Regions from separate parts of the Paenibacillus sp. FSL R5-0908 genome, predicted to be linked through region 3. Evidence: riboswitches for the same ligand, from Rfam matches in the RefSeq annotation. Region 3 holds a riboswitch; each other region holds the start of a gene.
What was found. Region 3 has a riboswitch for cobalamin ahead of MKZ09_RS04495 (S-layer homology domain-containing protein). Riboswitches for the same ligand answer to the same signal wherever they lie in the genome.
Positions count from the first base shown of each region.

Region 1: linked by a shared signal. The riboswitch ahead of MKZ09_RS05170 (DUF4430 domain-containing protein) and the one ahead of MKZ09_RS04495 (S-layer homology domain-containing protein) in region 3 are both predicted to bind cobalamin.
Region 2: linked by a shared signal. The riboswitch ahead of metE (5-methyltetrahydropteroyltriglutamate--homocysteine S-methyltransferase) and the one ahead of MKZ09_RS04495 (S-layer homology domain-containing protein) in region 3 are both predicted to bind cobalamin.

Region 1 covers NZ_JBBOUV010000001.1:1,154,345-1,165,268, forward strand. The annotation lists gene MKZ09_RS05160 (hypothetical protein) at 1-740, shown strand, start outside; gene MKZ09_RS05165 (GAP1-N2 domain-containing protein) at 737-3,733, shown strand; cobalamin riboswitch at 3,861-4,063, shown strand; gene MKZ09_RS05170 (DUF4430 domain-containing protein) at 4,234-6,798, shown strand; gene MKZ09_RS05175 (methyl-accepting chemotaxis protein) at 7,001-8,707, shown strand; gene MKZ09_RS05180 (polysaccharide deacetylase) at 10,393-10,924, opposite strand, start outside.
Region 2 covers NZ_JBBOUV010000001.1:5,374,160-5,385,083, forward strand. The annotation lists gene MKZ09_RS24470 (DUF1540 domain-containing protein) at 129-281, shown strand; gene metE (5-methyltetrahydropteroyltriglutamate--homocysteine S-methyltransferase) at 426-2,729, opposite strand; cobalamin riboswitch at 2,885-3,090, opposite strand; gene MKZ09_RS24480 (undecaprenyl-diphosphate phosphatase) at 3,190-4,050, opposite strand; gene MKZ09_RS24485 (DedA family protein) at 4,101-4,724, opposite strand; gene MKZ09_RS24490 (FtsX-like permease family protein) at 4,742-6,691, opposite strand; gene MKZ09_RS24495 (ABC transporter ATP-binding protein) at 6,666-7,436, opposite strand; gene MKZ09_RS24500 (sensor histidine kinase) at 7,522-8,529, opposite strand; gene MKZ09_RS24505 (response regulator transcription factor) at 8,526-9,227, opposite strand; gene MKZ09_RS24510 (NlpC/P60 family protein) at 9,389-9,841, opposite strand; gene MKZ09_RS24515 (hypothetical protein) at 10,250-10,507, opposite strand.
Region 3 covers NZ_JBBOUV010000001.1:982,212-993,135, forward strand. The annotation lists gene MKZ09_RS04460 (hypothetical protein) at 1-87, shown strand, start outside; gene MKZ09_RS04465 (hypothetical protein) at 84-1,085, shown strand; gene MKZ09_RS04470 (tetratricopeptide repeat protein) at 1,120-2,385, shown strand; gene arcC (carbamate kinase) at 2,422-3,372, shown strand; gene MKZ09_RS04480 (hypothetical protein) at 3,565-4,146, shown strand; gene MKZ09_RS04485 (transposase) at 4,168-4,461, shown strand; gene MKZ09_RS04490 (cellulase family glycosylhydrolase) at 4,531-6,252, opposite strand; cobalamin riboswitch at 6,595-6,795, shown strand; gene MKZ09_RS04495 (S-layer homology domain-containing protein) at 6,960-10,924, shown strand, end outside.

The sequences.
Region 1 (10,924 bases), 170 kb from region 3:
CATTGTATGAGGAACCGCTTTTTGAGCGTGGGGATCTGCTGGCTTCTACACAGAAGGAAAAAATGCAGGAGCCTTTTATCTTTCAATTTGTCTTTAAGGATGAAAATAAACCGCCACTGACACTTGTATTCTTTGATGTAGCAGGTGAGGGTATGGTGGATCAGGATTATCTTGGACTTCATGGTCAGCATATCAAGAACTCAGCGGGTATTTTGTTTATGGTCGATCCGCTGCAAATCCGTTCTATCCGTGAAAAGATTCATATTAACATCGGTGACCGCCCGGGAGAATGGGTCTCACAATATGACGAGCCACGCGATGTGGTGCTGACGATGTTCGGTGATTTTATTGCCTATCAGGAAAAGAGCAAAACAGACATTCCAACAGCGGTTGTGCTTGCCAAAAGTGATATGCTGCATTCACTCAAGGATGAAGATGGCGATTACATCAAGTCTAACAGCAATGTGTTCAATAACTATGTTCACCGCAAAACATTAAACATGGACGAGTTTCATAATATCGACGGGGAAATTCGCAGATTTATTGGTAAGGTGGACAGACCCTTTAAAGATACAATGGATGTTTATTTCGCGAATACGGGTTATTTTGCAGTATCTGCGTTGGGCAGCAACCCTGTGAATCAAAAGATTGAGGGTGTAGTAAGCCCGATTCGTGTAGACGAGCCTTTTATTTGGCTGCTGCATAAGCTGAAGTATATTGAGGGGAGCGACGGCCCGTGAATGTTTTCTCAGGGTCAACAATCGCCCAACAGATGTACACCCGCGAACGTCGCGGAGTGTTTCGTTCCACAGAAGGCTTCGATACGGTAGCGAAATCAGATAGTCTAGACAATAATTTTGTGAAAAAAATCCTTCATCCCTTCTGCCTCTACGATGCTCCTGCGGAGTTAACCGCGCGTGGGGAGAAGGATGAGGCTGCATATCCTGGTGCGCTGCACCTATTTCATGCTGAGAACGGGGATACAGTTATTGGGCTTAGTCGTTATCAAGCGGCCGATTTCACAGGCCAACGAAGCGCTTTTTTTGCACATAACTATGTAGTACCTGCTTCACGTTCCGAAGAAATTGTGCAGAGCTATGGAGACTGGCTGCATGCTGATTTTGCAGAGCGTTATACTGGAGAGCTTGGTGGAACCTTGCCGGAGCTGCCCTCTATTCCAGTTGTTCGCACAGACCGCAGCCCGGATCCAATCGCAGGCTTACGCTTGCTAGGGATTGATGAAGGGATATTCAAGGCGTTATTGCAAGCGGTAATGCTCTCTGTAGCAGGTAAGAAAAAAATCTACGTGGCTCTAAACGTACCTATCACCGAGTTGTCCGCGCGGGCGGTGGAGCTTACAGAAATTCTGTATAGCGTGCTGCCGTATGAATTCCGCCGTAGATTAGGCGTGATTACGTATGCGAATGAACCGCAAAGCCGTAAATATATACATCTTAGCTTTGTGGAAAAAGGTTCACTTCGTCCCGGTGACCGCAGTATTGAGAAGGATTATACCTTTGATTTGGCTTCCGGACGGATGGGGAATGTCGATTTTGGCGAGTCCCGCCAGCCTTATGCTGATTTGGTATGGAAGCTGTTACTGCTGAATCCAGGAGATATTAACGACTTCGTAAGCTTCGCCGATCAGATTCTGCGTGGAGAGAGTCCTGAGCACAAGCTATCTCTTTCTTTCTATAATGAGCTGGCTATCTTTTATGAGATTGAGCAAGGGAACGAGCATTTATATACGGAAAACAAGAGTGCGGTGCTAAGTGGTTTGCTTTCATACCTAAAGCCAGACGGTGCAATTCATTCTAGAATCCGCTTGAATGATATTTTCTTAGAACGGTTTGACCGGGAATTTGATCTGATTCGGCAAAGAAATGTGCCAGATCCAGCGATTATGGAATGCTTTAAAGAGTATTTTGTACTTAAGGATCACAATTACAGGGTAAGAATCGTGGATTATTTCATCAATGGGATGCTTCATAGTGTGGAAGCGGGCCGCAAGGATATTTTGAGTGCTGCTTACGGGATCATTGAGAGTAATGATGAGTTAAGTGCAGCTTACTTCCAGCGCGTGATGTCTGAAACTTATTTCCGTAAGCAGCTACTTGAGCCTTATATGGAATCAAGACTAGCTGCGGCGTCCAGATCTGCGGATATTCTGAGCTTTGTGCTCCATTGGGGGCGGTTCCTGCCTGTGGCGTTAGAGCAGTCTTTTGCTCAAAATGCTGTGAAGGATTATTTGCTAGAAAAGCTCCAGCTGGAGCATGATCCGGTGGCTTCTGTGGCGGAAATTCATGAAATTGTAGATAAGGCAGAAAAAGATCGCCGTAAAGGAACAGGAGTTGCTCCTAAGGCACTCTCCCTAATGCAGGATCTTGCTGCTTCAGCAGATAGATTCTTACTGAACCGCTTATCGCTTTCTGATATGACGCAGGAGGAGCTTCTGGAGGTAGTTTTTTTACGATATGGTAATGTTGTCGATTGGCAGCCGCCACTGGATAGGATTAGCAAGCAGAAAGAGAATGCGCTGCGTGCAGCTTACCGCTGGTTTGGTGAAGAGAAGCCAAATGAAGAGATTTTTACAGGATTGTCTCCGCAGGAACTAGACGATGTGCAGCTACTGGGTCGTCGTTTGCTAAAAGAGGCACGTGTTCTGGAACCCTTTGAACGGCTTCCGCTAGCCTTTTACTATACAACTCAGCGTGAAGGGGGTCCGCTGGATTACGATGCGCTTCTGGAGCTGTTAAAGCGTAAAGCCGGTTCCGACAAAGAAATCATCTATCGGTTTTTTGCTTGGTCGCAAGGAAATTCTTTATTTAAGGTTTCGAATAAAAAGCTGCAACCGGGTTACCGTAAGGCGATTCTGAAGTATTTCCTGAGCAGTGATCGTGAAGCGTTCAAGAATCGGGAATTCCGAAAGAACTATGTCGCGGCAGCTCGGCCTGCTCTGCAAAATGTGTACAATGAAGCCCGCTCCCAACTGGCTTCCCCGCTGGCGCGCTGGATCAGCCGCAGCCGATTTCGACTCTTAATCTCCGGCTCCATTACGGGTATTCTGGTGATTATTGCAATTATCGTATTCAGTATGCTGCGTCCGGATGATACGAAGACGGCTCTGCCGGGAACAAGCCCTGAGCCGACCCCTGTTCAGAGTGCAGGCAATGTGCTGCCTCCGGCTTCAGTATACTTGAAGGATCAGAGCGGCGAAGGAGATAAGGGGAGCAGCATATTGGTGTTCACCTTCGCAAGTGCAGATGACTGTGTGCAGTTTCAACCGACTGAGATTAGTTTAATGTCTTCGTCTACAGAGATAGATAAAAGCTTTAAGGTCGCTGCTACGAATGGGACTTGTCCAGTGCCGTCAACGGATGGGACGGATGAGAGAAACGCCGATGACGAGTCAGATGCCGCTGGCACTACTGGAGGAACAGCAGAAGGTGCAGATGCTACTAATGCTGTAGCTGATGTATCTCCGTCTCCTACGCCTTCCTCTGATGCTGAGGATAGCACTGGGTTGCCTTCCGCAACAGCTGTGACTGAAGGGGAACAATCTTCCTATCAGGTTGAGGTTACATTGGAGCCTGGAGCGACAATTTTAGAGAAAAGTATGATCAAAGCCGGAAGATTTACATTGATCGTAGATCCCGATCCTAATATTCCACCAGCTTCTGATTCAAGTGCTGAACCTTCCCCAACTGCAAGTCCGGAAGGAACAGCAGAATAACAAGCTTTCTGAACAGCAATACCTACCGGCAGGTGGCGTAATGCTGTTCATTTTTTTGCTGCCCATACTAAGCTTTTCTATAGACATGCTATGTATTAATAGATATGATTATGGATGTCAAAATAAGATACTACATACTGGAAAAGGTGCAGACTCTATCAATCTAGTCGTCTGCTTAAAAGGGAAGTCCGGTGCAAGAGTCCGGCGCGGTCCCGCCACTGTATGTGCGGAGTTTTTCTTCTATAAGCCACTGCCCCTAAGGTAGGGTGGGAAGGTGAAGAACAGCGATGAAGCATCAGCCAGGAGACCTGCCTTTTTCGTGAGCGTTTCTATTCTTCGTGGGGTAAGAATGTGGAACATATACAGATGGACTGTTGGCAGGAAGCAAGCGCCTCAGCCTCGATTTGTAATCTTCCCTGACCGCCCTCTAAAGGGGCGGTCTTTATGTTATGCGTCTTATTCCCAGCAGTACCCATTCTTATACAGAAAGAGGTTAAACAATGAAGAAAATCATGTCTTCCAAGTTTGTAGCACTTGGGCTGGCCTTATTCATGGTCATTTCAATTCTAGGAACATCTCTTGCTCCGGCAGGACAAATATTTGCAGAAGCGAGCGCTGGCTCCGGTCTGGAAGCAACTGCTGCGGAGCGGATTAATGTTGCGGATGCGACTTATGCGGCTGCAGAATATCTCTTGAAAGGTGGCGTGCAATCGGATTGGCAAGCTATTGGATTAGCGCAAGCAGGATATAAGCTGCCAGCCAGTTACCATTCAGAGCTTGAGAAAAAAGTAAAGGATGCAGCTGGAAATTTCGCCAATGTAACCGATTATGCTCGAATCGTGCTCGCAGTGAGAGCGATTGGTGCAGATCCTACTAGCTTTGCTGGTAACGGAACGACTCCTGGCTATAATCTGATTGAGAAAATTTATAATAACAGCAAGCTCAGTGAACAGACGCTTAATAATCCGGTATATGCTTTACTTGCGCTGGATTCTGGTAAATATAATATCCCAAGTGACGCGAAATGGACGGCGGATAAGCTCCTTACGGAGATTCTCTCCAAACAAAATCCAGATGGGGGCTTTGCACTAACCTCAGGCACAAGTGAGCCTGATATGACAGCGATAACCTTGACGGCTCTGGCGGCACATAAAAATAATCCCGAAGCCTACTTAGCAGGGCTACAAGCCGTAGCCTGGTTATCCGCAGCTCAAGATAGCCATGGGGGTTACGGTGACAGTGCTGAAAGTAGCGCACAAGCAATCCTTGGACTCACATCCTTTGGAGTTGATCCTAGTGGATTAGAATACACCAAAAACAAAGTGGATCTAATGGAGAACCTGCTCAGCTATCGTCTAGCTGATGGTAGCTTCACCCATAGCCGTGGTGGAAGCAGTAATGTTCTGGCGACAGAGCAAGGGCTTCAGGCGCTGGTTGCCTATAATTTGCTGTATAAAGGAAGCAACAATAAGCTATACGATTTTTCCAAGTCCTCCATTCAGAGCTCACTAATCTACGCTCCTGTAACGATTGAGGGGCCACAGGCCACGTTGGCACAAGGGTACGCCTATGCTGGCAACGCACTTGGAGCGTTAGAGAAGCTGGCGCTTCAAACGAACTTGCCGATCACGAATCCTTCGGGCAATTATGTGACTGGCATCGGAAATATTGTTGCTGGAAGCTTTGGTGGTTATGACGGATGGATGTATGTTGTATCGCGTGACGGAAAATGGATGAATCCCGATGTAGGTATGAGTGATTTTGTACTTAAAGATTCAGATCAGGTACTGGTTTATTATGCCGGAGATGACACTAAGCTTGTGGATTCCGTTACGCTTTCCAAAGCAAATCTTAAAGAGGGCGATTCTTTTACCGTCACTGTAACTAGTAAGACGTGGAAATGGGACGCTGCTACGAACACTTCCTCTCCTGTAACTGCAAAAGCTGCGGGTGTTCAGGTCCAAATTGGAGCTCAGACGGTAACGACGAATGCTAAAGGTGAGGCCGTATTCTCAGGAAATGTGCCCGCAGGTGACTATACACTGACTGTAACTGGCTACCGTGAAGGCAAAGCCCCAACGATTGCTAAATATACAAAAGCTCTAAAAGTGATTTCTAAGAATGTAACAGCTTCGCTAACCGTTGAAGGCCCGGAAGGGTTGATTAGTGAGGGGACTTTGAAAGCCTCCAATGCCCTTGAAGCGTTGCAACAACTAGGGTCTACCGATGATTTTAAAGTAGATATCACCAAATCGTCTTATGGCAACTTTGTATCAGGTATCCATGGAGTTTCGCAAGGTACTTACGACGGATGGTGGAGCTTCGTGGTATCACGAGGCGGGGAGTGGATATATCCAAGTGTGGGTATGGATGCGTTCGAACTACAGGAATCCGATCGTGTGCTTGTCTATTATGCAGGAGAAAATACACAGGTTGTAAATTCTGTGGTGCTTTCCCCATCACAGCCAAAAGCTAATGAAGCTTTTACTGTAAAGGTTTCACAGAAAAAGTGGGTGTGGAATCAGGAAAGCTTCACTTCTGATCCGGTTACGTCACCGGCTGCAGGTGTGCAGGTTTCGATTGGTGATAAGAAGGTAATCACGAATGAACAAGGTGTGGCTGTTGTTGATGGCGGTCTCCCAGCAAATAGCTATACAATAGCTGTTACCGGTTATGCTAAAGACAGCGTACCGAGCGTAGCGCGTTATACTCAGTCTCTGACTGTCGGATCGTCTGTTATTGCTCCAGTTAAAGCTACCGCTACCCTTTCAGTGATTGGAGATAGCCGGAAAGGAACCATCCTAGCCAGTACAACAATAGCTCTAAAAGAGGGCGAAACGGCTTATAGCTTACTGGTCAGTCAATTAGGTACTAAGGTAGTATCATCCGGCAACGCTGGAAGCATCTACGTGAAATCTATTGACGGGTTGGCTGAATTTGATGGAGGCCCAAGCAGCGGATGGAAGTATAAAACGAACCGGGATGCTGATCCAAGCATCAGTGCAGACAGTTATATTTTGCAGAACGGTGATACTTTGTACTGGTACTATACCTCTGGAGAATAAGGAAGAGGAATGATTAATTAGGCGGGCACAGGGATTCGGAGTAATAGCGGATCGGGTGCCCGCCCTTTTATTTTTTTGGAAAAGTCGTTTTATGACAATATATACTTTTATTCGACACAATATTTAAAAAATCATCAAACTCTTAGCCCTTCCGACCGATAAAAATAGATAGATCATAAGATAATGTGAAGGCGGAGTGTAGATGAAAAATTTGAAAGTGAAATACAAAATAGGGTTGCTTTTGGTATTCGCTGTAATCATGGTGAATGTTGTAGGTGGCATAGGCATCATCACGATGACCCGAATGGCCGAAAAAACAAATGAGACATATAATGAAAATTTATTGCCTGTTTCTTACGTAGGGCAGATGCGTACGAATAATCGGGCTATTGAATCCTATCTTTTGGAGCGTTTGATTAGCGTAAATGCCAGCAAAAACAAAGAACTTTCTGAGAGTATCCAAGTGAAGGTTCAGGATAATAATGAACTTATGAACAAGGTGAAAGCGATTCAGTATAATGATCCTGCTATTGTAAGTAAAATCAAAGAGTATGAGTCCTTTTTGCCAGATTATCGTGCACAGCGGGATAACATTATAAAGATTGCTGATAGTAATCATAATCAAGAGGCCTATAAAGTATTTTCAGGCGAATTTAACGAATCCCGTGAAAAAATGATCAACCTACTTAAAGGAATTAGTGATTCTTTGCTTAAAGATGCTGATGAACACAATTCAGATTCCATGGCAACCGCTAAAAGCATGCGGGTAAACAATACCATAATGATTACGTTCGCCTGGGTGATTTGTTTCGTAATTAGTATTGCAATTATTCGACTGATAACAAAACCCCTTAAAGAACTGCAAGGACTAATGAAGCGGGCAGAAGATGGAGATTTGACCGTGGTAGCAACGTACACCGCCAAGGATGAGATCGGCCAAATTAACAGTTCATTTAACAATATGCTGCAGGGCTTGCGGAAGATGATGCAAGGGATTGCAGAGAGTGCAGAACTGCTGTCAGCTTCATCGGAAGAGATGAGCGCTAGTGCTGAGCAGACCTCATTGGCTTCACAAATGATCGCTGTATCTTCTGAAGAGATTGCCGCGGGTTTTGATGAACAGACAGAGAGCATTAACAATACAACACGTTCCATAAAAGCAATGACCAATGATATTGCAGCCGTAGAGGGCAGCAGCTATGAAATGTCGGATCTAATGGGCGTAGTTTCCGGTTCATCGGATCGTGGAGTAGAGGCTGTAGACCAAATCATTGTGCAGATGAAGGAAATTGACCTCAGTGTAACTCAGAGTCAGGAGATTGTTTCTAATCTGGGGACATTGTCACAAGAGATTAATACAATTATTACAACGATTAACGGTATTGCTACACAGACGAATCTGCTTGCGCTCAACGCTTCTATAGAAGCAGCACGGGCCGGTGAGCATGGACGGGGATTTGCTGTAGTTGCTGGAGAAATTCGTAATCTGGCGGAAGCAACTAGAAATAGTTCTTTGCGGGTTACAGATATTATTACACATATCCAAAAGCAAACCGAAAGCGCAGTAGAATCCATGGCTTTGGGTACTGAGCTAGTCACCAATGGCGTAGTTCAAAGTCATCTGGTATCTCAAGCGTTTCATGAGATTCAGACTTCCATTAAAGAAGCTACCTTACAGACAGCCGAAATTAGAGAAGCGGTTGCTCATGTAGCCATGGAATCACAAGGTGTGGCAGCAGCTATGGAACAGGTCAACGTTATATCTAGTAAAGGCGCAGAAGGTGTTCAGGACACAAGTGCAGCGAGTCAGGAGCAACTATCGGCAATGGAGGAAATGTCGGCTTCAGCTCAGTATTTAGCGGTGCTCGCAGAAGATCTGCAAAAGACATTGTCCAGCTTCAAACTATAGGCTTCATAATATTGTTAAAACCAGCAGAGCAGCGGTTCTCCAGTAACGGAGATCGCTGCTCTGCTGTTTGTGGTTATAGCAGATTGGGAGCAAGTGCGAGCCAGTTGATCTCAGTTGGTCAAGTGGGATAGATGTAAGCGGACTCAGCAGCTCAGGAGCGGATAGATGTAAGCTGGTCTCCGTAGGTCAGGAGCGGATAGACGTAAGCTGGACTCAGTAGGTCAGGAGCGGTTAGACGTAAACTGGACTCAGTAGGTTGCGGGCAAACATATGCTATGTGGGCTCCAGCGACAACAGTGGCAAGACGAAGGGAAGGAAACAATAAAAACCTTGGAGATGATCGGTATGCTCATACCTCGTAACCTGTAACCCGTAACCCGTACCCCGTACCCCGTACCCCGTACCCCGTACCCCGTACCCCGTACCCCGTACCCCGTACCCCGTACCCCGTACCCCGTACCCCGTAACCCGTAACCCTATTGTCCCCGGCTGTTCTCTAGTTTTTTAAACACACTATCTACTTGATATTCCCCAGTTTAATGTCATCTGGGTCCGATAATGTGGGCTTATGCTTACCCCCACAGGCTATCGGACACAGCCGCCGCTATTTGCACATTTATCGCCTTTGTAGCAAAGTTTCGGACTCCAGTGCAGCTATTGGTGTGGAAAACGCTGATAACGGGTGGTTTTTGCACCAATAGCGGCTATGAGGACCGATAGCATCCGAAATATAGCTAAATCCAGCATTTAAGGTCATGTGGGTCCGATAGCGTGGGCTCATACTCATCCCCACTGGTTTGGCGGACACAGCAGATGCCATTCGCTCATTTAGTGGCTTGAGAGTGGAGTTTAGGACACAGCCGCCGCTATTTGCACATTTATCGCCTTTGTAGCAAAGTTTCGGACTCCAGTGCAGCTATTGGTGTGGAAAACGCTGATAACGGGTGGTTTTTGCACCAATAGCGGCTATGAGGTCCGATAGCATCCGAAATATAGCTAAATCCAGCAATTAAGGTCATGTGGGTCCGATAGCGTGGGCTCATACTCATCCCCACTGGTTTGGCGGACACAGCAGACGCCATTCGCTCATTTAGTGGCTTGGGAGTGGAGTTTAGGACACAGCCGCCGCTATTTGCCCATTTATCGCCATTGGGGGTAAGTTTCGGACTCCAGTGCAGCTATTGGTGTGGAAAACGCTGATAACGGGTGGTTTTTGCACCAATAGCGGCTATGAGGTCCGATAGCATCCGAAATATAGCTAAATCCAGCAATTAAGGTCATGTGGGTCCGATAGCGTGGGCTCATACTCATCCCCACTGGTTTGGCGGACACAGCAGACGCCATTCGCTCATTTAGTGGCTTGGGAGTGGAGTTTAGGACACAGCCGCCGCTATTTGCCCATTTAGTGGCATTGGAGCGAATTTTCGGACTCCAGTGAAGCTATTGGTGTGGAAAACGCTGATAACGGGTGGTTTTTGCATCAATAGCGGCTATGAGGTCCGATAGCATCCGAAATATAGCTAAATCCAGCAATTAAGGTCATGTGGGTCCGATAGAAAAATTCGGGAGCATGAATGTGGTTGGATTAAACAAAAATTAGTGTTTAGATCAAGACCTGAAAAAAGAGGGAATCCCAGCAGCTAGTTCACAGCTGTTGGGATTCCCTCTTGATTTTTTTGAAAAACTCAGCGTGTATCCTTCCAAAAATTCAGAGGTTTCAGATCTGAGCTAATGACGTGGAATGTATAGCCTTCTTTTTTCAATGACTCTAAGATACGCGGAAGTACTTTAAGTGTAGCCTTTTGATCATGCATCAGAATCACTGGATTGGTCTGTGATTTCTGCAGCTTATGAACCTGATTCATTACCGAATTATAGATCGTCGCACTAGCATCCTTGTATTTCCAATCCTCTGAGTCCACGTTCCAATCCCATAGATGATAACCTTGAGCCAGCACTTTATCTCTAAAGGCCTTTGTGAAATAAGGCTTACTTCCATAAGGAGGACGAATCAGTGTAGTGCTTTGACCTGTAATCTTTTTCAAAATGGCGTTATCGTTATCCATCTCTCCCAGCGCAGCCGCAGGTGAAGCATAAAACTTCTCTTTCCGGTGCGTCATTCCATGCAATGCGAGACCATGCCCTTCATTCGCAATCCGTTTCACTTGCGCAGTATGCTGGTTCATATTCGGTCCAATCATGAAAAAAGTTGCCTTC
Region 2 (10,924 bases), 4.4 Mb from region 3:
AAGCCAAATACCCTCTATTCATAAAGAATGAGGGCGTGACACGGCTTTGTTGAGACAAGCTCCACCTTGCTGAACAGAGCCGTTCATTGAATGATCCTATCAATTACTATAAGGGGAGGTGAACCCTCATGGCAAAAGACGTAGTTTGTGAAGTTAACTCGTGCACCCACTGGGCAGAAGAGAACAAATGCAGCGCTGAATCGATCTTCGTAGCTTTCCACAGCTCCCAAGAACCAAAACGCGCAGAAGAAACAGATTGCAAAACTTTCGAAAGTAAATAAGTAAATGCCTGAAGGGACCCTCCACGGTTCCTTCTTTTCTTTTTCATTCTAACAAGATTGAGAATTATTATCAAGTAGCTGATATAAAAAAATAAGTGAACTAAAAAGCCAGGGTAATTTACCCTGGCTCTAATTTATTTATGTCTATTTAGAAGCAATAACCCCTGACTTTTCCCTCGCAATAGCCGCAGCTCTTACCATGTTACGAAGTGCATCCTCTGTCTCCTGCCAGCCACGTGTTTTCAGACCGCAATCCGGATTAATCCAGAACTGTTCAGGATCCAGCACCCGCAGCGCACGATCGATATTCGCTGTCATTTCTTCTACAGCCGGAACCCGCGGGCTATGGATGTCATACACTCCAAGACCGATTCCTTTATCATAGTCCTGCTCCTCAAAGCTGATAATCAGCTCCCCATGGCTACGTGAAGTCTCGATGGAGATTACATCAGCATCCATAGCCGATATGGAATCGATCATGTCATTGAATTCGCTATAGCACATATGCGTATGAATTTGTGTCGTTGCCTTCACATGGTTCGTAGCAACGCGGAACGACTTCACTGCCCAGTTCAGGTAATGCTCACGGTCTTCTGCCTTAAGCGGAAGTCCTTCACGTATAGCCGGCTCATCCACTTGAATCATTTCGATACCTGCATCTTCCAGCGCTTTTACTTCATGGCGAAGGGCAAGAGCAATTTGATTGGCCACCTCTTCCCGGCTGAGATCATCACGTACAAATGACCAATTGAGGATCGTTACAGGGCCCGTCAACATTCCTTTAACCGGAAGCTTCGTCAACGATTGTGCATAGACACTTTCTTTTACAGTCATAGGCTGTATAAATGCAACATCCGCGTAGATCACCGGTGGCTTAACGCAACGGGAACCGTAGGATTGAACCCAGCCATTACTAGTAAACAAGTATCCATCCAGCTTTTCTCCGAAAAACTCCACCATATCTGTACGCTCGAACTCACCGTGGACCAGAACATCCAGACCTAGCTTTTCTTGGAAGGTAATTGCATCCGCGATCTGCTCACGAACAAATCCATCATAACGCTCCTGATTCCAGACCCCTTTACGCCATTTCAATCTCGCCTGACGCACTTCTACTGTCTGCGGGAAGCTACCAATTGTAGTGGTTGGCAGAAGTGGAAGCTGCCATTTCTCTTGCTGCACCTTTAAGCGCTCAGCAAAAGGCAGACTGCGTTGGTCCGGTAGAGCTGCAAGTGCAAGCACTTGCTCCGCCACATCCTTACGGCCACGCTCAGGTAGTGCGCGGAATGCTGCAATAGCTTCACGACTAGCGGCCAGCGCTGCTTTAGAAGCTTCTCCTTTATCTGCGAGGGCTGCTCCGAGCAGACTAAGCTCTGCAAGCTTCTCATCGGCAAAAGCTAACGCATTCTTAACTGTCGCCTTCAGCTTCACCTCACCTTGAACGGTGACTGGGACATGCAGCAGACTGCAAGAAGGCTGAAGAATAAGACGATCAAGCGGCACATGAACGCTGAGCTTTTCTACCAGTTGCAGCTTAGCGTCTAAATCGGAACGCCAAATGTTCCGTCCATCAATAATTCCGGCACCCAGCCATTTGTCCTTCGGCCAGCCAAGACGTTCGATAGAAGCCAGATTCGCTCCACCATCGTGCACAAAATCAAGACCCAAGCCTTGAACAGGCAACTCTAGCAGTGCCTCCAGCGGTTCAGCAGCTTCAAAATACGTCTGTAAAATAATATTCAAGCCCGGCACGGAGCCGGCAATTTCTGTGTATATCGAGTTAAGCAGTGTTAATTCTTCTTTACTTATGCCTGTAACAATCGCTGGCTCATCGATTTGTACCCAGCTTACCCCTTCTTGCTTCAGTTCCTGTAGCAGTTGAACATAGACTGGAACAAAACGTGCAGCAATCTTGGCGATATCTGCCGCTGCGTAACCTTTGGACAGCTTAAGGAAGGTATACAGACCTAAAAGTACCGGTTTACCTTCAATCCCTGCCTGCGATTTAGCAAAACGATAAGCCGCTAGAGGTTTATTTTCAGTCAGGCGTGGTGTTTGTGTGCCGATCTCTGGAACGATATAGTGATAGTTCGTATTGAACCATTTGGTCATCTCACAGGCAGTAGCCTCAGCATTACCACGGGCCATTGCAAAATAAAGATCAAGCCCGATGTCGCCGCCATCATACGTGTACCGTGGAGGTACAATTCCAAACATAACAGCCGTATCCAACACATGATCATAAAATGTAAAATCATTTACCGGAATAAGCTCAATTCCTGCCTCTTGCTGGGTCTTCAAATGCTGCAGCTGAATTGCTGCCATTTCGGAGCGGAATTGCTCCTCATTTATTTTCCCCTGCCAGTAGGCTTCCAGTGTCTTTTTCCATTCGCGGTTCTTTCCGATTCTCGGATATCCAAGATTGCTTACTTTTACTTTATTCGTCATCTCGATACACTCCCTCTTCAATCTCTTATTTCAAACTCCAAAGCTACTTGCTTTCCTATAAAAAAGAGCGCCCTTCCCTAAAAAAGTCAAAGGGAAAGACGCCCATGATATACCCATGGTTAACGTCTAACACCTCCCTATCTTCCGTAGGTGAAGCAGTGCTGTTGAAACAGGCAGGTCTCCTGGCTAGCGGCGTCAACATCTTGAGCAGTCTTCCCAGCAGTAGTAAATTGCCAGTGACCTCTGTTGCTCGAGATTCTTCCGTTACAGTGGCGGGACCGCATCGGCTTCGAACCGAATTTCCCTATTAAGCCTACCGAATTACTATTTTCCGGTCAGCACCTGTCTCCGATATCTTTCATCATTTGAGTGTCTTAATCTGATGTCATCATACGTGAAAGCCCCGGCAATCTGCAATAGATTACTGGGGCTTCTGTTATATCGATTCCTTATAACGGACTTAGAAAAATACGAAATATACTACAGCAGCAAGAATTATACGGTATATAGCAAACGGTAAGAGCTTGATACGATTGATCAGTTTTAAGAAGAAACGCATCGATAACAGCGCAAATAGGAAGGCACTAATAAAGCCAGCAATAAAAAACGGCAACGCGTCCATGGTGAAATATTGCCAGTTTTTCATCAGTGACAACAGACTGGCACCTGCCATGATGGGTACTGCCATAATAAACGTAAAATCAGCAGCGGCCCGATGGCTCATCCCGAGGAGTACGCCACCAGAAATCGTCGAGCCCGAGCGTGAAAATCCAGGCCATAACGAAAAACACTGTACAAGACCTACACCAAGTGCCTGTTTGTATGTAATCTGATCTACACTCTCAGTTCTGATCTTCTTTGGCCCAAACAGATCCGCAATAATCATTAATATAGCCCCGATCACTAGACCAATTAACACCGTTGAGGTAGAGAATAAATGCTCATCAATATAATCATTAAACAGAACACCTAACACACCTGCAGGCACTAACCCTACCAAAACCTGAGTCAGCTTGAGGTGCCCGCCCTGCTCCATCTGCGGTAGCTCCTCTGTTACAGGATCCAATTGCTTACGGCTGAAACGCTTTAAGCCTAACAAATCAATGAACCGATTTCTAAAAATCACAACAACCGCTAATATTGAACCCAGTTGAATAACTACTTTGAAGGTATTTGCCGTATATTGTCCAAATAACGCCTGTGATTTCAGCCACATATCATCAACAATAATCATATGACCCGTGGAGGATACTGGAGCAAATTCGGTTAAACCTTCAACAAGCCCCAAAATAATGGCTTTAATAATCGTTAATAGCTCCATGTGTTTCCCTCCTTTTTAATAATCATTTCTATTATCAGTCCTCCACCCGCTTAGCCCTCAGTGTTCATTCTCCGGCTGCGTTTGCGGAAGTACAGAAACCCAATAATAACTAATCCGCCAGCAATTAGTACATAGACTACATTGGAGTACACATCCATGTACATGGCAATGTCTTCCCAGGATTCGCCCAAAGCCGCGCCAATAAGCACAAGCAGCAAATTCCATCCCAATGTGCCAATCGTTGTGAAGATCATAAACACTCCAAATTTCATGCCCGACATTCCCGCCGGAATCGAAATCAGACTGCGGACCAGCGGAACCATCCGACAAAACAATACAGTCCAATAGCCATATTTATCAAACCAGGCGTCAGCCTTGTGGATATCTTTTTTACTGATCCGAATTAGGCCACCCCAGCGTTCAACCAGTTTCTCTAACCGGCTCACATCCAATAATCGTCCAATATAATAGAGGATTACTGCACCCAGTAGTGAACCAGCCGTGGCAGCAATAATTACACCAGGGATCGTTAAGCTCGTCGTAGTCGTCATAAATCCTCCAAAGGGCAGGATCACTTCTGAAGGAATTGGTGGAAATATATTTTCAAAGGCCAGCATCAGAAAAATACCGAAGTAACCAAACTGCTCCATAAAATCTGTAATCCATGCTTGCATCTTGTTACCCCCATTTCTCATATCAAGTTCTTCTTCAGGTTGCGTAAATAGCGGCTGCGAATAAAAAAGAAGTATAGTCCTTGAACAGCTAAATATCCGAGTAACACCGCGCCTGTCTCCGTTGCGATAGATAAGTAGAACAACCGTTGAAGGGCAATAAAAGCAAACACACTGTGTAAAATAGCTATTCCGACCGGCACAAAAAACAACAAAGCGAGTTGAATCGTAACTATTCGATTGAGTTCTTTATCCGTAAGCCCCATCTTGGACAAAGTGGAATATTGATTGCGATCATGATCAAGATCGGTATATAACCGGAAGTAAAGAAAGCTGCCCGCCGCGATAAAAAAGACAGTACCCACCAGCAAGGAAGCAAAAAGCATTGTGTTATACAATGTTTTCTGAAGTTCAAACAGCGTGCCGCTGATCACAATCGCATACGGAGAATCACTTTCATAGGACTGTTTACCTTTATGGGCAAGATCAGCTGCGATACCTACCGTCTGTGGAAAATCCTCTACATAAAAACCTGTATAAAGATCCGACTGCACGGGATCAATAGCGCTGTAAAGCTCATCACTGATCACGACACCACTAAAATCCCCGCCATCTCTACCATCCAGCTCCGGCAATAAATATTCGGCGATGGGGACTTGCTCGGTATAACCTATTTCTTTAATGGCAAGTCCTTGCTGCAAGGAATAGACTGCTTTTACTCTGCCTTCTGTTAAACTGCGATCCCGCTGCGATCCAATCATCACCAGACCATCGTTGCCCACCAGAACACGCTCATCTGTTGTGAAACCTGCACGTTGCAGGGCGAGATTATAATCACTGAAAGCAATCAAGGGAAGGCGTAAAGTGCGATCGGGTCCAGTCTGAGCTTCAACCTCAGCATATTTAATCGGAATACTAAGCGCTTCATAAGGGAGTCCGTGCGTCTTGAGCTCTTCCTTAATTTCGTTCAGATGCTGATCAAAAGGTACACCCGCCGGGTTTCCTTTGGCTACATAACCCACTGCTGCGGGATAATCCAATTTCAGCTCTCTGGAAAGTGTATGTATCGATGCAAATACCCCTACGGAAGTGAAGGAGACTGCAGATACAATCGTCACCATAAAAAACATTCGGCCATTCTCTTTCCAGCGGTAGGACAACCCGGATAAAGTGATGATATTCGTACGATGCCAATACAAGCGCCGAATGTCCTTAAGCAGCTTAACCAAACAAATACTTAGCTGGGTATAAAAGAGATACGTCCCGATAACCGTAATTGCAACGACCGGAAACATAACTTTCTCTACGGAAGCAGCTTTTGCAGTAGCCGCCATATAATAACCACTGATCAGCAGTACAGCAGAAATAATAGATAATACAAAGGATACTTTGGGTTCTTCTTCTGCCTTACGCTCTCCCTGAAACATACGCATCAGTGACTCATTGCCAATAAAAACAAAGGTGCAAAGTGATATCAGAAAAAACAATAACACGAAGCTGCAGATCGTAAGCACAAGTGCCTGCCATGGGAGATGAAAGGTTAACAGGGGGATTCCCAAAAAAGTGGACCCGATCATCAAAAATAATTTACCCAGAAGTAAACCGAGAAGGGTACCTGTCAGGATGGCAGAGGTGCCGATCATCATATTTTCCAGAAAAACCATGGTGTTCAGCTGTCTCTTCGTCATTCCATGCATCAATAAAATTCCGAACTCCATCTTCCGCGACTGCAGGAAGGATCCAACGGATACGAGCACGAACAAAGAACAAAAGACATAAATGATTGCCTCTGCCACCATCATCGTATGAGCCGCCGTACTATAAATTAAGCTCTTTGAAATATCCGGATGGTAAATAAACAAAGCGCACACGAAAAAGATCATCACCGAAAAAGCACTGACGACAAAATAAGCGGCATATTTGCGTTTATTACGTGTTACATTCCTATAAGCGAATTGCCGAAAGGTCATGGCTGGTTCCCCCAAGCAGAGACAGCATATCAATAATACTTTGGAAGAAAGCGCCTCTATTACTGCCCTTGTACATTTCACTATAGAAACGTCCGTCTTTAATAAAGATGACCCGGTTGCAAAAGCTTGCAGCCACTGCGTCATGCGTGACCATCAGCACCGTAGCTCCTTCTTCCTTATTCACCTCTGTCAACATATTCATGACTTCCCCTGAGGCTTTGGAATCCAGATTGCCTGTGGGCTCATCCGCCAAAATTAACGCTGGACGATGAATCATCGCCCGGGCGATAGCCGCCCGCTGCATTTGTCCGCCTGAGACCTCATACGTGCGTTTCTTCAGCAAATGTTCGATGCCAAGCAAGGTAGTGACCTCTTTCAGCCTGCTCTCCATCTCTGGGACACGAGCACCTGCAAGCGTTAAAGGTAATACGATGTTCTCCTCTACAGTGAGCGTATCCAGTAGATTAAAATGCTGAAAGACGAAGCCTAGCTCATGACGGCGAAAAAGCGCCTTTTCTTTTCTGCTAAGCAGATTAGGATCTCGGCCGTTGATCAGAATCTGACCGGAGGTCGGTTGGTCGATGGTGGCAATCGTGTTGAGCAGCGTTGTTTTCCCGCTCCCTGATGGGCCCATTATGCCAACAAACTCCCCCTTTTCTACAGAAAAGCGGATATGATTCAGCGCCTGAGTGGACACTTTACCCTCATATATTTTTGATAAATTATGAACATCTAGAATGGGCAAGTGTTACCTCTCCTTCTTTCGACTGGATTGCCTTCATTATACAAAGTGTACACATAGGCTGCTATTTCTGAAACTTACAATGCCCTTACACATTTGTAAGGTTTGTTATATGCTGCTCCCTAAATACAATCCGCACGGTGGTCCCGCTTCCTACTTCGGAACGGATACTCACCTCATGTCCAAGCTTGCCGCAGATCTGCCTCACGAGATATAAACCCATCCCCGTAGATTCCTGGAAGGTTCGTCCATTCACCCCGGTAAAATAAGCATCGAACACGCGCGGAAGATCTCCTGCTGGTATGCCTACTCCTTCATCCCGGATCTCAAGCACAGTCTGCTTATCTTCCGTGACCATCCCTTGAAAAAAAACATGTTTGCCCTCTTCTGTCGTATAACGTACAGCGTTCGTAATCAGCTGCGTAAGGACAAAAGTGAGCCATTTTTCATCCGTGGTTACAGTAATCTGCTCATCTATTTGTATAGCTGGAAATACTCTTTTCCGAATAAAAAGACGCTTCTGCTCAGAGGTCACACCACGTACGATGGTCTCCAAATTCAGCCGTTCCACATAGAAATCATGTTCAAAAGTATCCAGACGGGCCGTATAAAGCACGGTATCCAGTCCTTTTTTCAAACGATCCAGTTCATCACCAATTGCCGTAAAAGGAGGACCATCCTTATCCTGAATGATCAGATGAATGACAGACAACGGCGTCTTCATGCCATGTACCCATTGATTAATAAAGTGAATATGTTCTTCTAATTTGTGGCGGTAGCTGTGCAAATCATTTTTGTAGAGGCGGAATTGCGACCCCAGTAAACCTCGCAAGCTTACGGCTAGCGGAGAATCCTGTGTAGGGCCACCTGCCTCATCGAGAGAGGAGGGCGTAGTCTCCAAACGTTCATAGAACGTGCGATTGGTGACGTAACGGTAAGCGAGGTAGCCAATCAGTAGACAAGTGCTGAGCAGCGCGGCATATAAACTTACATTCAGACCGCTGCCTCCGTCCAGCCGGTACACTAATGTGATCAGGACTAGCTGGGCTAGATAGACCACGATCAGGGGGAACTGTTCCCGTAATAACAACTTCATTCCACATCCCCCCAATTCGGAATCAAACGGTAGCCTTGACCGCGTACGGTCTGTAGTCCGTCTGTGATAGCGAGAGCAGCAAGTTTTTTGCGTACACGTGTAACATATACATTTAAGGTATTTTCATCCACGAAGGCTTGATCATCCCAAATTTTTTCGAGCAGCCTGTCCCGGGTAACGATGACTCCCGATTTTTGCATCAATTCATCTAGTATCTTGGCTTCCGTGTGGCTTAAGTCCACTTTAGCTTCGCCTCGGGTAAGGATTAGCCGCTCTACATCCAGCGTCATTCCGGCAACGTTCAGTGTGCGTTCATTATTCCCACCAGCATAGGTGCCGTAGGCGCGCCGCAGCTGACTTTTAATTTTGGCCATCGCGATTTCGTAATCAAAAGGCTTAGTGATATAATCGTCGGCTCCATTTTCCAGCGCCATTACTTGGTCCATTTTGCCATCGCGGGCAGATATAAAAAGAATAGGGCAGGTTGAAATTCCGCGAATTTGGCGGCACCAGTAATAGCCATCGTATTTTGGCAAATTAACATCTAGGAGTACCAGATGTGGCACGAACGCCTCAAACTGAGTGCGGACCCGCTCAAAATCACTCACCGCCTGCGTTTCATATCCAAACTTATGTAAATAATCCTGCAGCAAAGCCACAAGTCCACGGTCATCTTCTATAATAAATATTTTGAACATATCATGCCTCCGGTCCAGCCTCACAATATAAGGGGGTCTGCCAAATAATATATACACCGTGCATAGGGTTAGTCAAATCAGAAGGAAGAAAAAATAACCCTTGAAGCACCTGTTTACGGCACCTTTTGGGTTCTTGGATAATTTAGGTTTAAGAATATCAACTAGTCCCATTGTTTCTTCTGAATCCCGGCAAGAACTCTCTCTACAGGTGCCCAGCCGATAAGTTCTGGTTGGCTCCAGCCCGGAGCAGCTTGCAGATGGCAAATTTCCATGTAGTGATCTATCCTTACTTTATCCCAGGCATGAATGGCCTCGCCATTCCCCAGGGCCAAAGCTACATGCCCCCAATCCTTAAGCTCACCGTCCACCAACCCTGAACAAGCATAAAAAACAAACGCGCCAGCTGGCGGAACTCCGGTATTCTTGTGCGCATCGTACAGCTCTGCGGATTCGCGTGCATCGCTGCCTCCCCACATTTCGATTCCATTGCTTCTTTCATATGCATCTTCAACAAAAGCAAGACAACGCAGCGGATACTCCTGCGACCCCAGCCGCTCCTTAGCCCAACTAATAGCACTCTCAATTTCCTTGCCAAATTCCACGTCCATTACCAATATACATTCCTCCAAAGTACGATATAGTGTTGAACACATCATACCTGAACCAGCTACTCATGAGCTGGTATTATATAGTTATCAATTAAACTATCCTAATTGTATATGAGTGATCTCCTGCTCCGGACAACCATTACTTACAAAAAACATAGAAAACCGTAAATGAGCATAGCTCATTACGGCTCTAACAAACTATAAATTGGTTTAAAGATACAGGAGTGGTGGTAGTGTAGTGGTGGTAGTGTAGTGGTGGTGGTAGTGTAGTGGTAGTAGTGTAGTGGTGGTGGTAGCAGTAACAGTATTAGTGGTAGCGATAGCAGTAGTGGAGGACAATGTAAAGTTGATATTGCAGACGCCGAACGGTGATATCCCATCGAACATAAGTAACTTATTACTTGTTGGAGTAGCTCATCTGCGGGATTTATACCGCTCATTTAGCCACAACTGCTCCACCGGCTCCATTCTGCGGGATTTATACCGTACATCTGACCGTATACGCTCGATCGGCTCCATTCTACGGGATTTATACCGTTCATTTTGCAGCATCGCGTAAATCAAAGGCACTTTTGCCCTTCTTTCGCGCCACACTAGCCAATCCGTGCAAATCAAAGGCACTTTTGCCCTTCTTTCACGCCACACTAGCCAATCCGTGCAAATAAAAGGCATTATTGCCCTTCTTTCGCGCCAAACTAGCTCATTCGTGCAAATCAAAGGCACTTTTGCCCTTCTTTCGCAACACTAGCTCATTCGTGCAAATAAAAGGCAATTCTGCCCTTCTTTCGCGCGATACTAGCTCATTCGTGCAAATCAAGGGCACTTTTGCCCTTGTCTCACGCGATACTAAACCTTTACAGCAAAACAAGGGCATTTCTGCCCTTGTTTCACCACAACCTATAGCACTACCGCTGAAACGACGCGTCCTCTTGTAATGTTGTATACCTCGTATGTTCCTTATTTTGTACGCTCTTTGCTTAATATGTTCAGCATTTCCACGCTCACTCCACATCTCGTACGCTCTTTGCCTCTATGCTCAGCATTTCCACGCTCACTCCAAATTTCGTTCGCTCTTTGCCTCATATGCTC
Region 3 (10,924 bases):
TTATCTGGACTTGGATTGTTATTGCTGGCCATGAACCCGATGCTGCAATCCTTTGAAACACCTGTGGTGCTTTTGTTGTACTTGTGATCATCTTTATTAACTGGTTTGGCAAATCGCCGATATTCAAAAAAATTCCTACAGGATTTCTGCTGCTGATTGCTGGAACTGCGCTGGCTTGGATATTCGGCTTGCAGAATCCAGAAGCGATCACAACGGCTCTTTCAACACTGGGGTTTAATCCACCTGAGGTGCATATTACCAGCCTAATTCAAGGGATACCGCATGCCTTGCCATACCTGGCTTCTGCAATTCCATTGGGACTGGCGAATTATATTTTTGACCTTGAAAATATTGAGAGCGCACACGCTGCGGGAGACCCTTATAACACTCGTAACGTTATGCTAACGAATGGGGTTGCTTCAAGTATTGGTGCTTTCACAGGTAATCCGTTCCCGGTAACTGTGTATATTGGTCATGCAGGCTGGAAATCTATTGGGGCTGGACTTGGTTATACCATAGCTTCTGGTTTCTCCATGTTAATTATTTGTCTCTTTGGCATAGGGGCACTGCTGTTGTCTATCATACCTGTTGTGGCGATTGTTCCGATTCTGGTCTATGTCGGGGTCGTTACGGCGAATCAGGTGGTTCGAGAGACACCTAAAAATGAAGTGCCCGTTATCTTTATCACCTTGTTCCCATGGATTGCTAACTGGGCTTTAACGCTTGCGAACAACATTTTTACTGCGGCTGAAACTTCGGCTTCTAAGGTGGGGATTGATCTCTTATTAAGTAAAGGGGTTTATTACAACGGCCTGATGCATTTAGGAAATGGTGCACCGCTTAGCAGCTTGATTTGGGGCTCCATCACTATTTTCTCTATCCTGAATAAACCACTGCGGGCTGCTGTCTTTGCTGTAATCGCGTCTGGTCTATCTTTATTTGGGATCATTCACGCGCCGACTGTTGGATTTGCTCAAGCTTCACTTATGCCGTTCGTATACGCCTATTTGATGGTTGCAGGGTTATTTGTTTATAAGCATTTTTCAGACCTTCGTGACCCAGCGAACAAGCTGCAATCCGAATAAATAATTGATAAAAAGAAATAGGAGAGCTAAAGCCATGACTAATCAAACTCTGTCAGAAGATTTAATTCAAGCAGCGGATCGCGGGGATTTAGCTGCCGTAGAGCAGCTTTTAGCTCGTGGTGCCGATGTTCATCATAAGGATGCCAGTGGCCGAACTGCGCTGATGGCGGCAACGCAAAAAAATCATATTTCTCTCGCTCAAAAGCTGATTGATGCAGGCAGTGACGTGAATGCAAGAGATATCACTATGTTATCACCCTACCTGTGTGCCGGTGCCAATGGATTCCATGAGATATTATCTTTAACTCTTGCCGCAGGTGCGGATACAACCAGTGTGAATCGTTTTGGAGGAACTACACTGCTGCCCTCCAGCGAGAAGGGATATCTAAGAACTGTTCAGAAATGCTTGGAAGCAGGTGTTGCAGTTAACCATATGAACAATCTGGGATGGTCTGCCTTGTTGGAGGCAGTAATTCTCGGGAATGGTGGCCGTTTATACTCCGATATTATTCAATTGTTGGTGGATGCTGGAGCGGATGTTCAATTGCCGGATCGTGACGGCAAATCATCGTTGCAGCATGCAGAAGCGATGGGTCAGGAGAAGGTCATCCGTATTCTCAATAAAGAAAAGCTAACGATTCATCCAAGTATTCAAAGCGCTCAAGAGCTAGCTCGGGCAGAGGATTTCCTGAAAGCAAGCTTGGTTATGGAACATGCAATGCAAGAGGACAGTAATAATTCAGACTTCTATTACTATAAAGGATACTTCTTAGGGGAACTCGGGAGATATGAGGAAGCTCTGGCAGCCTATCAACAGGCACTTACTGTTGATCCAGATGACCTTGATTTCTATTTCTATACCGCAAATGCCTACCGAATGATGAAGCGATCCGAGCAAGCGTTAGCAGAGTATGACAAAGCGATAGAACGTGATCCTGGCGAAAGCTTCTTCCGCTATCATAAATCCAACTATTTAAGAGAGTTGGGCAGGCATGAGGAAGCGGTCAAAGTTATGGATCAGCTTCTGGAACAGCAGCCTGGACGGTATGATTTCTCGTTCCATAAGGCGAACAGCTTGAGATCACTTGGCCGGCATCAAGAGGCAGTTGAGGCGATTGAGAACGCAATTGCTAACGATCCGAGCAATCCTTTATATCATCATCATAAGGCTCAGTCACTTGGTTTACTTGGTAATCATGAAACGGCCATTCAAGAAATAGATATTGCTATCAGCTATAATCCTGCCAATCCGGATTTTCACTCCGCAAAGGAACAATTTCAGCTGGCCCTTAAACGCTAATAAATGAGGATCAACTGATCCGTCAGGAGGAATGGAATGAGTAAATTTATAGTTGTAGCCATTGGCGGTAATTCATTGGTGAAAGACAATGGCCGCGATTCTATAGAGGATCAATCTGAGGCAGTACGGGAAATTGCTGTCAATATCGCTGATCTGGTGCAAGCAGGAAACGATGTGGTGGTTACTCACGGTAACGGTCCACAGGTTGGATTCGAGCTGAGACGAAGCGAGGTGGCTTCGGAAGTCACTGGAATGGATGTTACTCCGTTGGTCAATTGCGTGGCGGGCACGCAAGGGGGCATAGGCTATTTAATTCAGCAGGCCTTAACAAATGAATTTATTCATCGCAGATTAGACAAGAAGGTTGCCACAGTTATTACTCAGGTCGAGGTTAGCAAAAATGATCCGAATTTTCAGTCTCCCTCGAAACCAGTGGGCTCCTTCTTCACGCTTGAGCAAGCAGAGGAGATGAAGCGTGCCAAGCCAGATTGGGTCATCATTGAGGATTCAGGTCGAGGTTACCGCCGTGTTGTTCCATCACCTAAGCCGATAGATATCGTTGAAAAAGATGTCATTAAATCACTCATTGAGACGGGTTATGTGGTGATTGCTGTTGGCGGAGGCGGGATTCCTGTGATCAAAACCGAAAATAATACCTACGAAGGTATCGATGCGGTCATTGACAAAGACTTTGCTACAAGTCTGCTGGCCGAACAGATCGATGCAGAATCGCTGATCATTACAACAGGAGTTCCTCAGGTATGTGTGAATTTCGGTACGCCTGAGCAGAAGGCTCTTGAAGAAGTTACAGCGGCAGAAATGTTGGTATATGCGGAGCAGGGTCATTTTCCTGCCGGCAGTATGCAGCCTAAAATTGAAGCAAGTCTTAGCTTTTTGAAAAAAGAGGGACGTAGAGTTATCATTACTAATCCGGAAAATATGAAAGCTGCGATGAGCCAACAGGCTGGCACACATATTGTAAATTAATAAGATCTGATTTATCTCATCATTTCATGGAGACCGCCACTGATCTAAATCAGGGCGGTTTTTTGACATATTCATGAATTGTTATCTAACTGTTGCTTTCATATGGCCATATTCTGGTGAATAAAAGGAAGATAAGAGGTAAAACTATGTCCACTATAGAGAAAAAAATACATTAAAATGCGGGGGTAAAAGATGATATCGATTAAAGGAACAACACAACGTTTTTCCAGGGCTACAATTCTTTGTTGTATTTGTGCATGTACGGTATTGCTAAGTGGATGCACTAAAGCAGCGGATGAGACTCAAGTGCCTACTCCAACAGCTCAAGTAGAATCCGCAGCACCTTCTGCCGAAGCAACTACACCTGTACCTACGAATAATGCAACAGAACAACCCCTAACATCTACGGCACCCGGCTCAAATACTGGGAAACTTCCAGAGGGGGTTAGCATTCAGAGAGTTATCAAGGAGGTTTCGTTAAAAGATAACTATCATAAAAAGGTTGAGCTGCTAACTGACGGAGGCAAGCGGGTCACCATTACAGATCCGAATCAAAAGATTGTTTTGCAGCAGATTGAATATGACGGAAGGATCACTGCGGTTAAGGGTAAACAGGTTACCGTTCAAGTGGAGGGCGGTAAAGAGCAAGCCTTAACGATTCCTGATCATATAGTCATTGAAGATGAAGACAAGCTCGGATTGAATAATGGCGTTGAAATCGAGTGGACGGTAAATGCAGAGGGACAAATCGAAAGTGTGGAGTTGGACGATTAAAAATTTACCGAGGTGAGCTGGATGAAATTTCTAATCGTACTTGGTAGTATTCTTGTTCCCATTGTTATGCTGATGTTACAGGGTAAATCGATAAAGTGGCGTATGGTTTTTAATGTTGTTTCGGTCTTAAGTGCGATTATCTTTGGAAACATTTCCGCCTTGGCAATTTACGAGATATTAAGAGATCATGCTGTGTTTATGACCTCGATCCATGCGATATTTTTGAATCCAATGTTTCTTATTACCGGAGCCTATCTTGGCGTATATTTAATTTATCGGTTGATGATAATTTCGTATGATGAGGTTTATATGTGATGGGTAGAATACAAATAGGGATGTTCCCTGAAGGGACACCCCTATTTGTGTTGTTAACAGGACCGATGCTTAAGAGGACTTTCCTACAACGTTTGTTCCGCTCTTCGTGATCTTGTAGGTGATAATATCCCCATTCCAGAAGTGGAACTTCAGGATAACCTCGCCGTCTTTAACATCTTTAAAGAACGCGGGAAGCAGCTTGATTTCTTTAGTGTTATAAGAAGGTGAGAAGGTATTGCCGAATTCCTTAAATGGAGTCCAGTCCTGCGGACCTGCATTGCCACCAGCGGTATATACAGCTTCCATTGTGGCAAGCTGGTTACCATTAAAGGTGGTCGGAATGGCAAAGGATTCAGTCGTGCCTTTTGCATCGCTTAATTTAGCTGTGTCATACACAATGACCTTAAGTCTCCACGCAACACCCTTGTTGAATTTCAGAGTCAGCACGGCATTTTCACCGTATTTTTGGGAAGCTGTGAGCTTTTTGAGTTGACTGGCTTTGAGGATGAGCTCCTCACCATTTAAGGTGTAATCTTTACCTTTGGTCAGATATTTTCCGTTGGCACTAATGGTGGTTAGCTTATTGCCGTTCAGGTTTAGCTTAACCTTGGTATCTTTGATTTGTGCCCCTTTTTTTAGGTAGACCAAATCGCTTTCGGTGCTGGAGGAACGCTCCTTCAGACCAGACATTAATACATTGTGGAGTTCAGGGTCAGACCACTTATAAGTTTTACGGTTGAAATGCTGCCCGTTATCCCAGAGCATGGAAGTCATTTTCTTTTCTTTCAAATAATAAGTCAGATACTCGAAGAATTTAAGCTTCTCGCCCTGTTCAATCACACCCGTGTCTTTATCGAAACCTAATAAACCAAATTCGCCGACGATGACAGGGATGCCTTTAGCTACAAATGTATTGTAAACGTTATCAAAAGTTTGAGTGATATCGTTTTTTGTATCTTTTTCAAACGTGGTGTAGCCGGCAATGTTCACACTAAAAGGCCAGAAGCCATAGAAGTGAACGGTCGCAATAATATTTGGATCGTTCAGAGCCGTAATCGTCTTATAGAGATGATCCATTCTTGTTTGCGTAGGTGAAGACTCTAATGAAGGTAATACAAGTGGGCGGAGGTCGTTTTTCCCACCGGATTTCCGCACGATTTGATAGAAGGAGTTATTAAGTTCAGTAAGCATTTGCTCCATTTTTGCTTCGTCTGTGCTTCCACCATCGGTGAACCGAGGTTCATTTATGCTCTCGAACATCAGCTTATCGGATTTGTCCTTGAAGCGATCGGCAATTTGAGTCCAAGCTGCATTATAACGTGCCAGCGTTTCATCGTGTTTTTCTTCCATATGGCTTACCCATAGCCAGGAATCGTGATGGACATTAATCATGACATAAAGCTTGGCGTCCAGTGCCCAGCCGACAACTTCTTCCACACGGTCGAGGTAGGCCTTTTCTAGGGTATAGTCTGGTGCCGCACCCATGTGAGTATCCCAGGTCACAGGAATCCGAATGCTTTTATAGCCTTGAGCGGCGATCTTTTTAATAAGATCTTGGGTCACACGTGGATTGCCCCAGGAGGTTTCATCCTCACCTGTAGCATCTAAAGTATTGCCAAGGTTCCATCCGGGCTGCATTTCGTCTACATAGGATTGGATCTTACTCTTTGGCGCTGCCTTAGCTTGTTGCTCGTCCTTAGTTGCAGCTGCGGCCATGGATGAGAACAGAGAGAGCAGAAGAGCGGTGACAAGTGTCAATGATAAGAAGGATTTCTGGATTCGCGTAGTCATTGAATTCTCCTTTGTGAGATAATTTAGGATGCTTGGACCTGGCTTTGACGCTGTACTTGGTGGTTAGATGAACATAAACACCTCCATTTTTTATTTTGTAAACGCTTTCTTAATATACCCTAACATAGAATACACTTAGCGAGTACCTTACTAATTTGTGGTAAATTCATATAAGAATTAGTGATTTAAACTGATTTCCCCCACAGTTGGATAAAGAAATTATTTAAATAACCCCTAGTCGTAGAAATTGGTTATTCAATAGGATTATCTCTAGCTGCCCGTTATACAAAAAAGAAATATAACATGACAAAAGCATATATATTAGTTATGATGAAGCATGAAAATTTAAAATTAGAAATAGGTGCCAACTATGATAGTTGCGGAAGTACAATCATAGATTGGTTAAATGGAAAGCGGGTGTGAATCCCGCGCGGTCCCGCCGCTGTGAAAGAGGAGTCCTTGCAAAATGCCACTGGGAAACTGGGAAGGCAGCAAGGGTGATGATACTTGAGCCAGAATATCTGCCTTTTTCTGTTACACCATCAAACTCTACGATCGATAGAGAGGTGCTTGAATAGTGTTGGCCAGCGATTATTGTGGTTCACTATCTTAACCTCTTGACGTTTATGTTGAGTGGTTTTTTTGTGGTTATAAGAAAAGTTTATTCTGTTTTTTATCATAGGTATGAAGGGAAGGGTTATGGAAAAATGAAGAAAAATAAGTTTTTAGCGTGGTTACTAATTGTAGCTGTATTTATTACGACATTCTCTACAAGTGTAATCCCGGCTCAAGCAGATGGAGCAAGCTCTACCCTTAAAGGGTATGTATCTGTATCCGTAGAGAAATTCTCCTTAGGCCAAGGGTATATTAAGGAACCTATTAAAGTTCCGATTTATGAAGGCGATAATGGCGCATCTTTAATAACACGTGCGCTAGGTGATGGGAATTATAGATATTTAGGAAATATAGATAGTGGTTTTTATTTATCAGAAGTTAAAGATAGTGGCAGAAGTGAAGTCAATATTCCACAATATATTTTAGATATGATTTCAGCCGATGGGAAAACAGTCGGCACTAAAGCAGACCCAGAGTGGTTAAGTCAGTTTGACTATACCTCCATGTCGGGTTGGATGTATGCAGTAAATAATGTGTTTCCTCCGTTTGGGATGACCGATTATAAGCCTCAAGACGGTGACATCATTCGAACTCAGTTCACCACTTATGGTTATGGTTCTGATCTTGGCGGCTGGGGGGAAATCCCAGTTCAACTTGCCAATAAGGATGCTTTAACTGCAGAAATCGCCGAGATTAACAGTGCCCCTAATAAAGAAACTATTTTGGACAGACCAGTAGTGCAATCGGCAGTTTATCAAGCCTATTCCGTGCTCGAAAACATGGCAAGCTCTCAAATAAGTGTAGATCATGCGCTTGTCGGTCTTAACAATGCATTAGACATAGAACCCCCTGTTATTACAGTAAGTGGCATACAAGATAAACAGGAAGTATCCAATAAAGAAATAAGCTTCAAAGTAGCTGTCACAGACAATGTATATAGTGACATTACTCCAGAAGTGAAGCTGAATGGAGTTACTTTATCACCTGCAAATGGGGAGTACAAAGCTACTCTGAATTCAGGCAGTAATGCAATTACTGTAACGGCTCTTGACGGAGCTGGAAACAAAACAAATGTAACTTATCAGGTTACTTACAAACTGGAAACTACAGTTGCCGTCAAACAACAGTTAGATAAAAACCTTGCTTATATTTTAAATACTGTAAAGAATCCAACGTTCGGAACAGGTAGCGGAGAATGGTCAATCCTTTCTTTGGCTCGGGCGAACTATACAGTACCTAACGGTTATTACGATCTTTATTACAACAATGTAGCAACGAAAATAGCATCAACCATTAAAACGGATGGAAAACTCGACGCCAATAAAAGCACAGAGAATTCCAGAGCAATATTAGGACTTACCTCTATCGGAAAAGATATCACAAATGTTGCGGGATATGATCTGAGAAAAGCACTGGCTGATTATCAATATATCCAGAAGCAAGGCAATAATGGTCCGATTTTTGCTCTGATCGCGTTAGATAGCCATAACTATGAGATTCCTGTAGTTGATGGAGTTACAGAACAGACCACAAGAGAAAAACTAGTTCAGTACATTTTAGATAAAGAGGTTAAAAAAGGTACAGCAGAGGCCGGTGGCTGGGCATTAGGCGTAACCAAAGCCGATGTCGATATGACTGCGATGGCAATGCAAGCTCTTGCACCTTATTATGCAACCCGTGATGATGTAAAAGCTGCCGTGGATCGGGCCATTCAATGGCTGTCCGATAACCAAAACAATCAAGGCGGATTTACAAGCTGGGGAAGCACTAGCAGCGAAAGTATCTCACAGGTAATTGTAGCCTTAACTGGTGTAGGCATAGATCCGCACACGGACACTAGATTTGTTAAAAGTGGAAATTCGCTTATTGATGCACTGCTTAGCTTTGCTGCACCTGAGGGTGGATTTAAGCATATCCTCACAGGCAAAGTAGACAATATGGCAACGGACCAAGGTACGTATGCTCTTGTGTCCTATGATCGTCTGATCAATCATAGCAACCGTCTCTTTGATATGAATGATGTGCAATTAGAACAACCTACTACTGTAGTAGCCAAACAACAATTAAATAAAAGCCTTGCCTATATTCTAAATACTGTAAAGAATCCAACGTTTGGAACAGGCAGTGGAGAATGGTCAATCCTTTCTTTGGCTCGGGCGAACTATACAGTACCTAACGGTTATTACGATCTTTATTACAACAATGTAGCAACGAAAATAGCATCAACCATTAAAGAGGATGGAAAACTCGACGCCAATAAAAGCACAGAGAATTCCAGAGCGATTCTAGGGCTTACCTCTATCGGAAAAAATATCACAAATGTTGCGGGATATGATCTGAGAAAAGCACTGGCTGATTATCAATATATCCAGAAGCAAGGCAACAATGGTCCGATTTTTGCTCTGATCGCGCTAGATAGCCACAACTATGAGATCCCTGTAGTTGATGGAGTTACAGAACAGACCACAAGAGAAAAACTGGTTCAGTACATTTTAGATAAAGAGGTTAAAAAAGGTACAGCAGAAGCTGGCGGCTGGGCATTAGGCGTAACCAAAGCCGATGTCGATATGACTGCGATGGCGATGCAAGCTCTTGCACCTTATTATGCATCCCGTGATGATGTAAAAGCTGCTGTGGATCGGGCGATCCAATGGCTGTCCGATAACCAAAACAATCAAGGCGGATTTACAAGCTGGGGAAGCACTAGCAGCGAAAGTATCTCACAGGTAATTGTAGCCTTAACTGGTGTAGGCATAGATCCGCACACGGACACTAGATTTGTTAAAAGTGGAAATTCGCTTATTGATGCACTGCTTAGCTTTGCTGCACCTGAGGGTGGATTTAAGCATATCCTCACAGGCAAAGTGGACAATATGGCAACGGACCAAGGTACGTATGCACTTGTGTCCTATGATCGTCTGATCAATCATAGCAACCGTCTCTTTGATATGAATGATGTGAAACTGGAACAACCAGAAGAACCGGGGCCTGGGCAACCAGAGGGTCCGAAAGAACTTCCGTTACCTTCTGGGGAGAACCCGAAAGTAGAAATCCCAAATGACGCTAATGATTATATCGTTCCGATCAGCACTGGAGATAGCAACAAAGAAATCACAGTAGCTATTTCGGAAGAAAATCAATCGAAGGTTAGTGTCAATTTACCAAGTAACAGCGACCTTCCTCAGATAGAGGCCATAAAAGGTAACGTATCTGTAGTCATTCCTAAGGGTGCAAAAGTTACAAGTGGGGATGCCTCTGCGATTGAACTGATTTCAGCTTTAACCGGTGCAGAATCTGCACTAAAAGATAGTGTGAATCAGATTATTCCCGGGGACAAGAAGCTTGATAACATTCTTCAAGCATTTTCCATGGGTGGTAGTGCAAGAGTAGAATTCAGTCAATTTATTACGTTAACCTTTAAGGACCTTAAAGGAAAAGAAGCTGCTTATATTCAAAATGGCACCCCTCATGCCATTCAAAAATTTGCAAGTGATGACTTAGGTTTTGCAAGCGGTAAGTCTGAGTATGCCTATGATAGTGGAAATGACTTAATTGTAAAAACCAATCACTTCACTGACTACATTGCGTATGCTTCCAGTGCAGTACAAACACCTGGCGGCGACGGTGGTAGCGGAAATGGTGAAGGAAATGGCGGCAACAATGGTGGCAACAATGGTGGCGGAACCACTCCATCGAAACCATATGTAACCCTGTCCGTGGATAAGCTTACAATTAATAAGGGATATGTTGTTCCATCTGTACAGGTAGAGCTACAATCTGGTGACACGGTGTGGTCTGTATTAAAAAGAACATTAGATAGCCGCGGTATCGAATATCGAGATTCTTGGAGCGGTAAATATGGAAGTGTGTATGTAGAATCGATCGCAGGCGATGGAGAATTTGACCATGGCAGCGGCAGTGGATGGATGTATAATGTGAATGGAGTCTATCCTGATTATGGTGCATCTTCATATAAACTAAGTGCCGGGGAAAGAATTCAGTGGCGTTATACTACGAATTTGGGTGTAGATCTAAATGCACCGATACCAACTACAAG